2 regions of the Caballeronia sp. SL2Y3 genome follow, and region 2 is predicted to be linked to the other one. Evidence: riboswitches for the same ligand, from Rfam matches in the RefSeq annotation. Region 2 holds a riboswitch; the other holds the start of a gene.
The links. Region 2 has a riboswitch for cobalamin ahead of LDZ26_RS15820 (CbtB-domain containing protein). Riboswitches for the same ligand answer to the same signal wherever they lie in the genome.
Positions count from the first base shown of each region.

Region 1 (5,277 bases), on a different replicon from region 2:
GTTCCCGGGCGAGGTCCGCCGCGCGCCACGACGCAAGCGCGCGGCCGCCGAGCGTGATCGCGCCCGACGCCGGCTTCGCGATTCCCGCGAGCACGCCGATGAGCGTGGTCTTGCCCGCGCCGTTCGGCCCGGCGATACACCACACTTCGCCCGCCGCGATGGTCGCAGAAAGGCCATCGACGAGCGTTCGGGCGCCCGCGCGCAAGGCGAGGTTATCGACAGAGAGCGGCTTCATCGCGGCCTTCGCAGCAGCATCCACAGGAACATGGGCACGCCGATCAGCGCCGTGACGACGCCCACCGGCAACTGCGCCGGCGCGATGACCGTCCGCGCGGCGAGGTCCGCGCTCATCACGGCGAGGCCGCCCGCGAGCGCGGCGGCGGGCACGAGCATGCGCTGGTCGTTGCCGAACGCGAGCCGCAGCAGATGCGGCACCACGAGCCCGACGAAGCCGATGGTCCCCGCCGTAGTCACCGCTGCCGCCGCCGCGAGCGATGCCACCAGATACACGCGCAGCCGCACGCGTTCCACCGGCACGCCGAGCGAACGCGCGGTGGCTTCGCCGCGCAACAGCACGTTCAACTGCGGCGCGCACGGCACGATCAACGCGAGCGCCACGCCGAGCGCGATCATCGCGGGCCACGGCGTCGATGCGCCGTTGAGGTCGCCGGTCAGCCAGAAGACCATGCCGCGCAGCCGGTTCTCGGGCGCCACGCTGAGTATCAGCGTGATGAGCGCGCCCCAGCCCGCCGCGACCACGACGCCCGTGAGCAAGAGCCGTGGCGATGCGTCCTGTTCGCCGTGCCACATGTGCGTGCGCGCAAGTCCGAGCACCAGCACGATGGATGCGAGCGCGCCCGCGCACGCGGCGAGATCGACGCCCCACCACGGCATCGACGCGAGCATCGCGGAAAGAGCGAACGCCGCCGCGCCGCCGGACACGCCGAGCACGTACGGTTCAGCGAGCGGATTGCGCAGCAGCACTTGCAGCAGCGCCCCGGCGAGCGCGAGCAGCGCGCCCGATGCGAAGCCCGCGAGCGCGCGCGGCAATCGCAGGTTCAGCACGATTTCATCGGCGATATCGGGCGTGGCCGCGTGCGCGTGCAGCAGCGCGGCGATGGCGCGCGTCGGCGGCAGCGCGACGCTTCCGAGCGCGAGCGACGCCGCCAGCACGACGACGACCGCCGCGCCCAACGCGAGCCAGATCGCGGCGGCGCGGCCTGCGTGCATCGCCTTCATCGGACGGCGCGCGTCAGCGGCGTGGCTCACGACGGATGCCAGCCGATCGTGACGTAAGCGCCGCGACGCGGCGTGTTGTACGAGTAAGCCAGTTCATAGTTGCGGTCGAACAGGTTGTCGATGCGCGCATTCACGTACCACGACTTCGTGATGTCGTATTGCGCGGACAGATTGACGACGCCGTAGCCCGCGAGCGTCGAATCGTAATCGCTGCGCGCGCCGCTCACGATCCACTCGCCGCCCACGCGCCAGCGCCCGATCGACCGATGCGCCGACAGCGACGCGAAGCGCCGCGCGCGACGCGTCAACTCTTCGTGATTCGTCTCGTCGACGGGATTCTGGAACGTCACGCTCGCGCGCACGTCCGTTGCGCCCACGTGTCCCGCCCACGATCCCTCGACGCCCTGCACCTTCGCGCGCCCCACGTTCTGCGCGGTATAGAAGCCGCTGCTGTCGCCCACGTAGTCGATCAGATTCGAATAGCGCGTCTCGAATGCCGTCACGCGCATCACGCCGATCTTGTCCGATGCGTACTGCAACGCGGCCTCGGCCGAATGGCTGCGCTCCGGCTGTATCGACGGATTGCCGCTGAACGGATAGTAGAGATCGTCGAAGCTCGGCGCGCGAAACGACGCCGCGTAGCTCGCGCTCGCGCGCCAGTGCGAATCGAAGTTGTACGCGTAGCCCAGATAGTAGCTGTTCGCGCCGCCGAAGTCGGAATACTGGTCGCGGCGCACGTTGGCCTGCACTTCGCTCGGACCGAAGCGGCCGACATAGCCCGCGAAAACGGAGTTCACATGCCGGTCGGGCGCGCTGAACTGGTCCGAATCGAGCGACTGGTCGAGGTGCTCGTAGCCGAACACGAGCTTGTGCGCGTCTGTGAGCCGAAAGTCGTTCTGCCACAGATACTGATGATTCTCCGAGTCGAAGCGGCTCGTATAGACGCCGTTCTTCTCGATGTTCGCGCGGTCTTGCCCCTGCGCGACGGTGAAGTGCGTCGTCCAGTTGTCGGTGAGCTTGCCGTTCGCGAACACCGACGCCGAGCGCACGCGATCATGCGATTCGTTGAGATCGGTCGGCACGCCGTAGGGATCGTCGAAGCTGTTCACGCCGTTCGATTGCAGGAAGCGCACGCCCGCGTCCCACTTGTCGCTGAACTTGTGGCGCAGCGTCGCGGCGACGCTTTCGTTCAGATAACCGTTCGCGTTCGGATTCGCGCCGGGCGCGCGCGCGGGATCGATCGACGAAAAGCCGTCGGTCTTCTCGCGCGACACGTTCAGGCTGAACGTGGTGCGGCCCTCGGCATCGAGCGCGCCGTCGACGCCCGCCGATTGCCGTTGCGTGTGATAGCTGCCGTATTCGGCTTCGAAGTGAAAGCGCGGCGGATGTGCTTCGCCCTCCTTCGTGAAAATCTGCACGACGCCGCCGATCGCGTTCGATCCATACAGCGCCGACACATTGCCATTGACCACTTCGACGCGGCCGGTCTGATCGAGCATCAATTGCGACAACTGCGCCGCGCCCAGAGAGACGGATTCGACGCGCACGCCGTCGATCAGCACGAGCGATTGCGTCGACGACGCGCCGCGTATGAAGACGCCCGAGGTCGCGCCGGGCCCGCCGTTGCGCGTGATCTGCACGCCGGGCGCGAGCGCGATGAGTCCGAGCACATCGTCCGCATTGCTGTCGGCGATGTCTTGCGCGTCGAAGAGCGTCGCCTGCGGGATGGAATCGGCGAGCGGTTGCGCGCCGCGCGTCGCCGTGACGACGACGGGCGCGAGTGTCTGCGACGGAGAATCGGAATCGGCGTGCGCGGCCTGGACAAGCGGCGCACTCGCGGCGGCGCACATCACGACGCGCGCCGCGCGACGAATGAGGCCGGACGAAGGCAAGACCATGTGGATGCGTTCCCGTTGGAGACTGGCGCGTGCCCCGCTCCCCGCGAGGTCTGTGCGCGACGCACGCGCCGTCTTGCGAAGCATCGGCGCGCTGGACGATTGGCCGGTATCCGGGCTGGCGACGCATCGTCCCGCCTTCCCGCGCTTCGAAGCGCAGTGGCGCCGACACGTTTCTTGCAGTCGCGTCTCCAATGGCAAACGACCACGGAGCAACACGGAGAAACGCGCGAGGGACGACTTGCAACTTGCGTTGCGGTCGCTTACCGTTGCGGGGGCAGCACAGGTTGGCGAGCCGCGCGAGGCGAGACGACGCTTCCTGTTTCCCGTTTGACTGCGCCGCAAGAAAGGCGGCGCGAGCACCAAAAGTGCGGCAAGTGTAGGAGCGCGCATGGGGGCCGTCAAGAAGGCGCGCGGCGCCTCACCGCGAGGTCTGGACAACGAGCAAGCGACGAGCAAGCGACGAGCAAGCGACGAGCGAGCATCGTCAGCCGCGCATCCGGGTGCGTCACGCGCGGACATTCCACACATGAATACGCGGCGATGCGCGCAAGATCGCGTGTTGTTACGTCTCGAAACGAGACAATTATCGGAAGCGCCTTTGAACCGCGCTAAAATGCCAGGTCTTTAGAGGACGCAGCACATGCTCAACGAACTCGAATCACTGTCAGGGAACATCGGCCGGCTGATCAAGATCAGCGAGCGCCACAATCAGGCGCGTCTCGCGCTCGAAGCACAAATGGAACAGCTGCGCGCCGATTACGCCAGCGTTCAGGCCGAACTCGCGCAGGTTCGCCAGGAGCGCGACGCGCTGCAAGGCGAACGGGATTCGCTGTCCGCGAAGATCGACGACGCGCAAGTGCGCCTCAACGCGATCCTCGAAAAGCTGCCGCGCGGCAAAGCGCATCATGCCGAGAGCGACAATCAGCTCGATCTTCTGAACGCCGAAGCCAGCGCGTCGCGCGAAGCGCAGCACGAACATGCGCACGCGGAAGAAGTGCACGGCGAGCATCATCAAGGAGAGAAGGCATGACGACCACGCAGATCGAAGTATCCATTCTCGGCCAGCAGTATCGCCTCGCGTGCTCGCCGGAAACCGAAGCCGCTCTGCGCGAAGCCGTGGCCCGCGTCGATGCCGAAATGAACAAGGTCCGCAACGCAAGCAGCGTGCGCGGCACGGACCGCATCGCGGTAATGGCCGCGCTTTCGTTGGCGTCCGAATTGCTCAAGCTGCAGGAAAGCGTGCGCCACGGCGAAGCGTTCCCGGCCGAGGAAATCCGCCGCACCATGCATTCGATGAACGAGCAGCTCGGCGCTGTCATTGCGCAATATGAAGCGCACTGAGCGAAGCGCACTGACGGTCATGCGCTGACCTAATCAGCGTCGCGATATCCATCAAAAAAAGATACCGCGAGAAACGCGGGCAAACGCTGCAAGGACCAAACGTTTGGTGTACAGTGAGGTCTCCCTGCCTGGTACGCCAAGGTCATATATTCCTTGAACCAATGCTACATTGGCACGGTTGCGGAACGTTGCAGCACGGGCGCGCGCGTCACTCTGTCTGATGTACCCGAAGTGTTGCTTACCGCGACCAATCTTGAACCCAGGTTCAGGATGCCGGCCTAGCGGCTGAGGCGGGGACCTTATTTACGAAGCACGAACGGCATCGGTTCTTACCGGTGCCGTTTTCATTTGCATCGCCCAAAACCGCACGCACACTCCTTCACGCCGAAATCATGCGCTACTGGCTGATGAAGTCCGAACCGGACGAAGCGAGCATCGATCATCTCGCGCACGCGCCCAAGAAGACGCTGCCGTGGACCGGCGTGCGCAACTATCAGGCGCGCAACTTCATGCGCGACCAGATGAAGATCGGCGACGGCGTGCTCTTCTACCATTCGAGTTGCCCCGAGCCCGGTATCGCGGGAATCGCGAAGGTCTGCTCGACGGCGCATCCCGATCCCACGCAGTTCGATCCCGAAAGCGCCTACTACGATCCCAAGTCCAAGCAGGACACGCCGCGCTGGATGCTCGTGGATGTGAGATTCGTGAAGAAGACGCGGCTCATTGCGCTCGCCGAACTTCGTGAGCACGCGGAGCTCGCCGGCATGCAAGTGCTCGCGCGCGGCAACCGGCTGTCGAT
Region 1 is NZ_CP084260.1:606,352-611,628, reverse strand. Features, by position in the region: gene LDZ26_RS02890 (ABC transporter ATP-binding protein) at 1-235, opposite strand, end outside; gene LDZ26_RS02885 (FecCD family ABC transporter permease) at 232-1,230, opposite strand; gene LDZ26_RS02880 (TonB-dependent receptor domain-containing protein) at 1,266-3,137, opposite strand; cobalamin riboswitch at 3,221-3,516, opposite strand; gene LDZ26_RS02875 (ATPase) at 3,778-4,167, shown strand; gene LDZ26_RS02870 (cell division protein ZapA) at 4,164-4,478, shown strand; RNA gene ssrS (6S RNA) at 4,597-4,779, shown strand; gene LDZ26_RS02860 (EVE domain-containing protein) at 4,871-5,277, shown strand, end outside.
Region 1: it holds a riboswitch for cobalamin, as region 2 does, so the genes downstream of both, LDZ26_RS02880 (TonB-dependent receptor domain-containing protein) here and LDZ26_RS15820 (CbtB-domain containing protein) in region 2, are expected to answer to the same signal.

Region 2 (5,277 bases):
TCGGCGTGAAAGCGGCGCTGCTTGTCCGTCGTGGTCATTGAATACTCCATGTGCGTGCTATGGCCTGCTTCTTGGGTGCAGTATGCGGGCGGCGCTGAACGCCCGATGGTGACGTTCCCGCATGGCAGCCGTGTGACACCGCCTTACGCGTCGTTTGGCGTCATTGCGCGTCATTCATTGTATGAAGCCGCGCGCTTTATGACACGAGCCGCGCGGCCTTTAGAATGGTCGAGGGTTTGAGGACATCACGTTGGCACAACCATTCCAGAGGCGAACCGCACGATGATCGACACAGCTGGCGCAATTCCCTTTTTCGACGCGGCGCAAACCGCGCGCCTTCTGCCTTACGACCGCTTGGCGGACGCGCTCGCCGCGACCATGCTCGATTATGCAGCCGGCCGCATAGCGAGTCCCGAGCGGATGGTTGTCCCGCTCGCGCACGGCGGAGTGATGCTCTCAATGCCCGCAACGGCTGCCGATATCGCCATGCATAAACTCGTGAACGTGTGCCCGGGCAATGGCGCACGCGGCCTGCCGACGATTCACGGTCAGGTCACCGCTTTCGACGCCGCGACAGGCGTGCCCCAGTTCATGCTCGACGGTCCCACGGTCACGGGTCGCCGAACGGCCGCAGTCTCCATGCTCGCGATACGCGCGCTGGCCGCCGATGTTCCGCGCGAAGTGCTCGTGATCGGCACCGGAAAGCAGGCGGCGTCGCACGTGGAAGCGCTTGCAAGCCTGTATCCGGAAGCGCGCCTCTACATTCTCGGTTCGCGTGCGGGGCGCGCGAGTGCTTTCTGCGCGGACCACGCCGCGCTTTCGCCGAATCTGGTCCCACTAGAAGGGCCGGCGATACCGGACTCCATCGACGTGGTGATCACCACAACCACCAGCAAGACGCCGGTGTACACGCTTGCGGCTAGCGCGGCGCGACTCGTGATAGGCGTCGGCGCTTTCACCGCCGATGCCGCCGAAATCGCGGCCTCGACGATTCATGCCAGCGCCTTGTTCGTCGACGATCTCGCAGGCGCGCGTCACGAAGCGGGCGATTTCATCCTCGCCGGAATCGACTGGAACACGGTGCGGCCGCTCGCGACGGCGCTTGCATCGCATGAAAGAGCCGACGTTCCGGTGGTGTTCAAGTCGGTCGGATGCGCGGCGTGGGACCTCGCCGCCTGCCGTGTCGCGAGGGTGGTCTTGTCGGACCAGAGCCAAGCCGGGTGACAGGTGGAACAACCTTTGCTGTAAGTTTGCTCGATGACGATTGCGCGACGGCGCTCAAGCACTCCAGCGAATGAACAGATCAATGAACAGTCGAATCGACACCGACCGGGCAGCATGGCCGGCTGCATACCGAACCGCCGATACCAACGACCTCGCGGTTTCGCGGGCGCCGGCGCCTTCGGCACAAGGGCGCGCCGCGCCGCCCGCCGCTTATTTCATCTCCGTCCTCGAGATGGCGACCGGCGAGCAGTTGGGCAACGAGGAGCGCGTGCGCGCCGTCGCCATGTTGGAGAGCGAATTCGGTGCCGGACGGCCGCGCACGCTCAAAGAGGCGGTGCGCATTTGCGCCGCCGCCATCGACTCGTCCACTTTGCAGCGCATGGCGCGCGGAGCCAAGGCCTGATTCGAAGCGCCCAAATCGAAGCGCCCAAGCGGTCATAGCGGACGCTCTTTAAGCACATTCTTTCATCAACGTGTAAAAGAAACGTGCTACTTGACGGTCTGAATGACTTCGAAGCCTTCGAATTCGGGGTGCCCGAGATAGAGCTGGCGCGTCTCGCCGCCTGCGTTGCGATGCGCGGCGCGAAAGGCGTCGGACCGCGTCCAGTCTTCGAACGCCGCCCGATTCGCCCAGATCGTGTGGCTCGAATAAAGGACGTGATCGTCCTTGGCCGGGCCCTTCAGCAAATGAAATTCGACGAAGCCGGGGACATCCTTGAGATGCGTGTCGCGGCTCGTCCATAGGCGCTCGAAGTCGGCTTCTGCGCCGGGCACGATCTTGAAGCGATTCATGGCGATATACATGTCGATACTTTCCTTTGTGGTGATTCAACAAACGAAGGTTCAGGAGCGCGCCAGTTCGACTATGGTCGCAAAGCCGCCGAAGAACATGCGCTTCGCATCGAACGGCGGCTCACCTTGCTCCATCATCGCCTTCAGGCGCGGGTCATTCATGACCTTGGCGTTGACTGCGTCGCGCTGCTCGCGCGATTCATACAGTATCCACGAGAACGCAATCGTTTCACCTTCTCTCAATTGCACGCTCTGCGGAAATGAAGTGACTTCCCCTGGCTTGACGTCGTCGGCAATGCTCTCGACGAATTGCAGTGCGCCGTGCTCAAGCCAGATTTTGCCCGCTTCTTCGGCCATGACCCGATACGCGTCGATCTTCTCGCTGGGAACAGGTACGACGAATCCATCCACATAGTGCGCCATGTGAGCCTCCTTAAGCGTTATTGACAGCGTCATGCCGTCAATTGCATTGGAGCTTGAGCCGCACGACGAAGTTCAGGCCACGGTCCAGACGCCGCACTGCCGGTCATAGTCGAGCGATATGGACGACAGGGGCGCGAAGTCCATCGCAAAGATGGATTTGAGCGAGTCGCCTCGCACATGCGCCAATGCGGCTTTGACGACGATGGCATGCGTGACGATCAGGCAGCGTTCGGTGCGGGCATCGTCGCGCACAAGAGTTGAAAGCGCGTTCGCAATGCGTTCGGACAGCATCGCAATACTCTCGCCGCCGTGTGGCCGCGCGGCGACATTCGTGAGCCATGCGCTCATGCCTTCAGGCTCGCGTTCGGCGATGGCGCGTATCGCATGCCCGCGCCAGCGGCCATAGTCGATATCGTTGAAGGCGTCGTTCGTTTCGACGGTGCTTGCAATCCATGCGGCCGTCGCGCGCGCAACGGCTGCGGGACTCGCGATCACGCGGCCTTCGAAATGCGCGAAGCGCTGCGCAAGAGCCGCGCGTTCATCGCATGCAGGCGGCTCGTCGCCCGTCGGAAAGCGGGCGGCTTTCATCGCGTGCGTGGCCGCGTGGCAGAGAAGCGTGACGTTCAATGATGGAGGCAATGGGCGCATCGTTGCTTTACTTTGCCCGCAATCGTCCTAGAATGGCAAGCTTGCAGTGCGAGGAAGCCGGTGCAAGCCCGGCACGGTCGCGCCACTGTAAGCGGCTTTCGTGAAAACGACGGTCCGCGAGTCAGACCCCGCTGCAAGCTCTTTCGTCTATTGGGACGCGCTTTTCCCTCGGAGAAAATCAATGAATGTCGCTCACGCGCCGGTCTATGCCGCCGCTTCCGTTTCGCCCGCCCTCGATGCGCCGGTACCTATTCCGGTACGTGAAGTCTTGCCTTGGGCCGTGTTCATCGGCCTGATCCTTTTGATCGCCATTTATTTCGTCGGTGCGGAGCAGGGCGCGACGTCCATCTTCTCCGGCATGGTCGTTCACGAATTCGTGCATGACGGGCGGCACTTGCTCGGCTTTCCCTGCCACTAAGGGCGCGTCATGATTCGCAGCTTGTTGATACGCGGCATGATCGCGGGTTTTGTCGCGGGCCTGCTCGGCTTCGGTTTTGCGAAGCTCGTCGGGGAGCCGTTCGTTGCACAAGCCATCGCGTTCGAAGGAGAACATGCGCATGGACATGACCATCACGAAGCCACGACTCATTCACACGGTCACGACGGCGACGACGGCGACGAAGAACTGGTGAGCCGGGACACGCAGGCCGGTCTCGGCCTCTTTAGCGGCGTCGCGGTATTCGGCACTGCGCTCGGCGGCATCTTCTCGCTCGTCTTTGCGCTTGCTTATGGACGGCTCGGCGCATTGCGTGCGCGCGGCACATCGGCGTTGCTGGCGATGTTCGGCTTCTTGAGCGTGGCGGTCGTGCCGTTCCTCAAGTATCCACCGAACCCGCCTTCGGTCGGCAACGCGGCGACGATCGGTCCGCGCACCGCATTGTTCTTCGGCATGTTGGCCATCTCGATCGCGGCAGCGGTGATCGCCGTCGCGCTGCAAAGGCGGCTGCGCGTGCGGCGAGGCGAGTGGAACGCAACGATGATTGCAGGCGCTTTCTACATGGCGTCGATGCTGCTCGCGCAGTTCGCGCTGCCGCGTATCGAAGAAGTGCCGGCAGGCTTCTCGGCGTCGTTGCTCTGGAACTTTCGCGTCGCGGCCATCGGCATTCAGGTCATCATCTGGACGACGCTCGGGCTCGTGTTCGGCGCGCTCGCTGCTCGCGAACTAGAGCGGCCCGCATTGCGCAAAGTGGCGGCCGTCTAAGCGTTTTCTCGCGATAACGCTGCTTGCCTTGCGGGCAATTCATCCAGTAGCGCGAGTTTCGCGGCATCGTCCATCGAGCGGAACGACTTGATCTCCTCGCGGCTCCTGAAGCATCCCGCGCACAGACCATGCGCGGGATCGAGCTTGCATACGCCGGTGCACGGCGAGCCGACAGGCTCTTGCGACTTCGCGCGCGCAATAGTAAAGGCGAGGTCGATGATCGTCATAGCGATTCGCCGCGAAAGAGCGCCGCGGCGGCGGCCGGATTCGATGGCCAATACGCGTGCATATAGGTGGCCGTGACCGGGCCGTGGCGATAGAGGGCTTCGCCTTCGGCGCCTGTCGTTGCATGCTTCGAGGTCAGATGCGGCTGCATGGGTGTGTCGAGCGTGGAGTAATGGAACGTGTGACCGGTGAGCGCGCCATGCGCGGTATCGAGCCTTTGCATTGCAAGACGCGCGAGGCGGCGCTGCATGAAGGCGTTGCCGGGGATAAGACCGAGCATCGCATGCTTCGTGCCTTCCACGTCCGTCAGCGTATCGAGCAGATACAGCATGCCGCCGCATTCGGCGACGACGGCTCTGCGATGCACCACATGCGCTTCTATCGATGCCCGCGTGCGCAGGTTTGCGGCAAGCGTAGCCGCATGCAGTTCCGGATAGCCGCCCGGAAGATAGAGCGCGTCGGCATCGGCGCGCACGGGTTCATCGGCGAGCGGCGAGAACGTGCTCACCTGCGCGCCCATTGCGTGCAGCAAGTCGACATTGGCCGGATAGACGAATGAAAACGCGGCATCGCGCGCCATGGCGATATGCAAGCCTTCGAGCAGACGCGGCGGTGCTTCGGGCTTTGCGTCCTCGAAGTGAACGGGCGGCGGTAGATGGGCAAGCGCGGTAGCGGCAATGGCATCGGCGGCGCGATTGAGACGCGCATCCAGTCCCGCCACTTCTTGCGCTTGCGTCAAGCCGAGATGACGCTCGGGCAGTGCG
Region 2 is NZ_CP084261.1:547,322-552,598, forward strand. Features, by position in the region: gene ppk2 (polyphosphate kinase 2) at 1-38, opposite strand, end outside; gene lhpI (bifunctional Delta(1)-pyrroline-2-carboxylate/Delta(1)-piperideine-2-carboxylate reductase) at 283-1,224, shown strand; gene LDZ26_RS15800 (hypothetical protein) at 1,265-1,627, shown strand; gene LDZ26_RS15805 (antibiotic biosynthesis monooxygenase) at 1,714-2,028, opposite strand; gene LDZ26_RS15810 (DUF1428 domain-containing protein) at 2,068-2,439, opposite strand; gene LDZ26_RS15815 (histidine phosphatase family protein) at 2,512-3,087, opposite strand; cobalamin riboswitch at 3,115-3,238, shown strand; gene LDZ26_RS15820 (CbtB-domain containing protein) at 3,269-3,505, shown strand; gene LDZ26_RS15825 (CbtA family protein) at 3,515-4,288, shown strand; gene LDZ26_RS15830 (DUF1289 domain-containing protein) at 4,285-4,515, opposite strand; gene LDZ26_RS15835 (cobyrinate a,c-diamide synthase) at 4,512-5,277, opposite strand, start outside.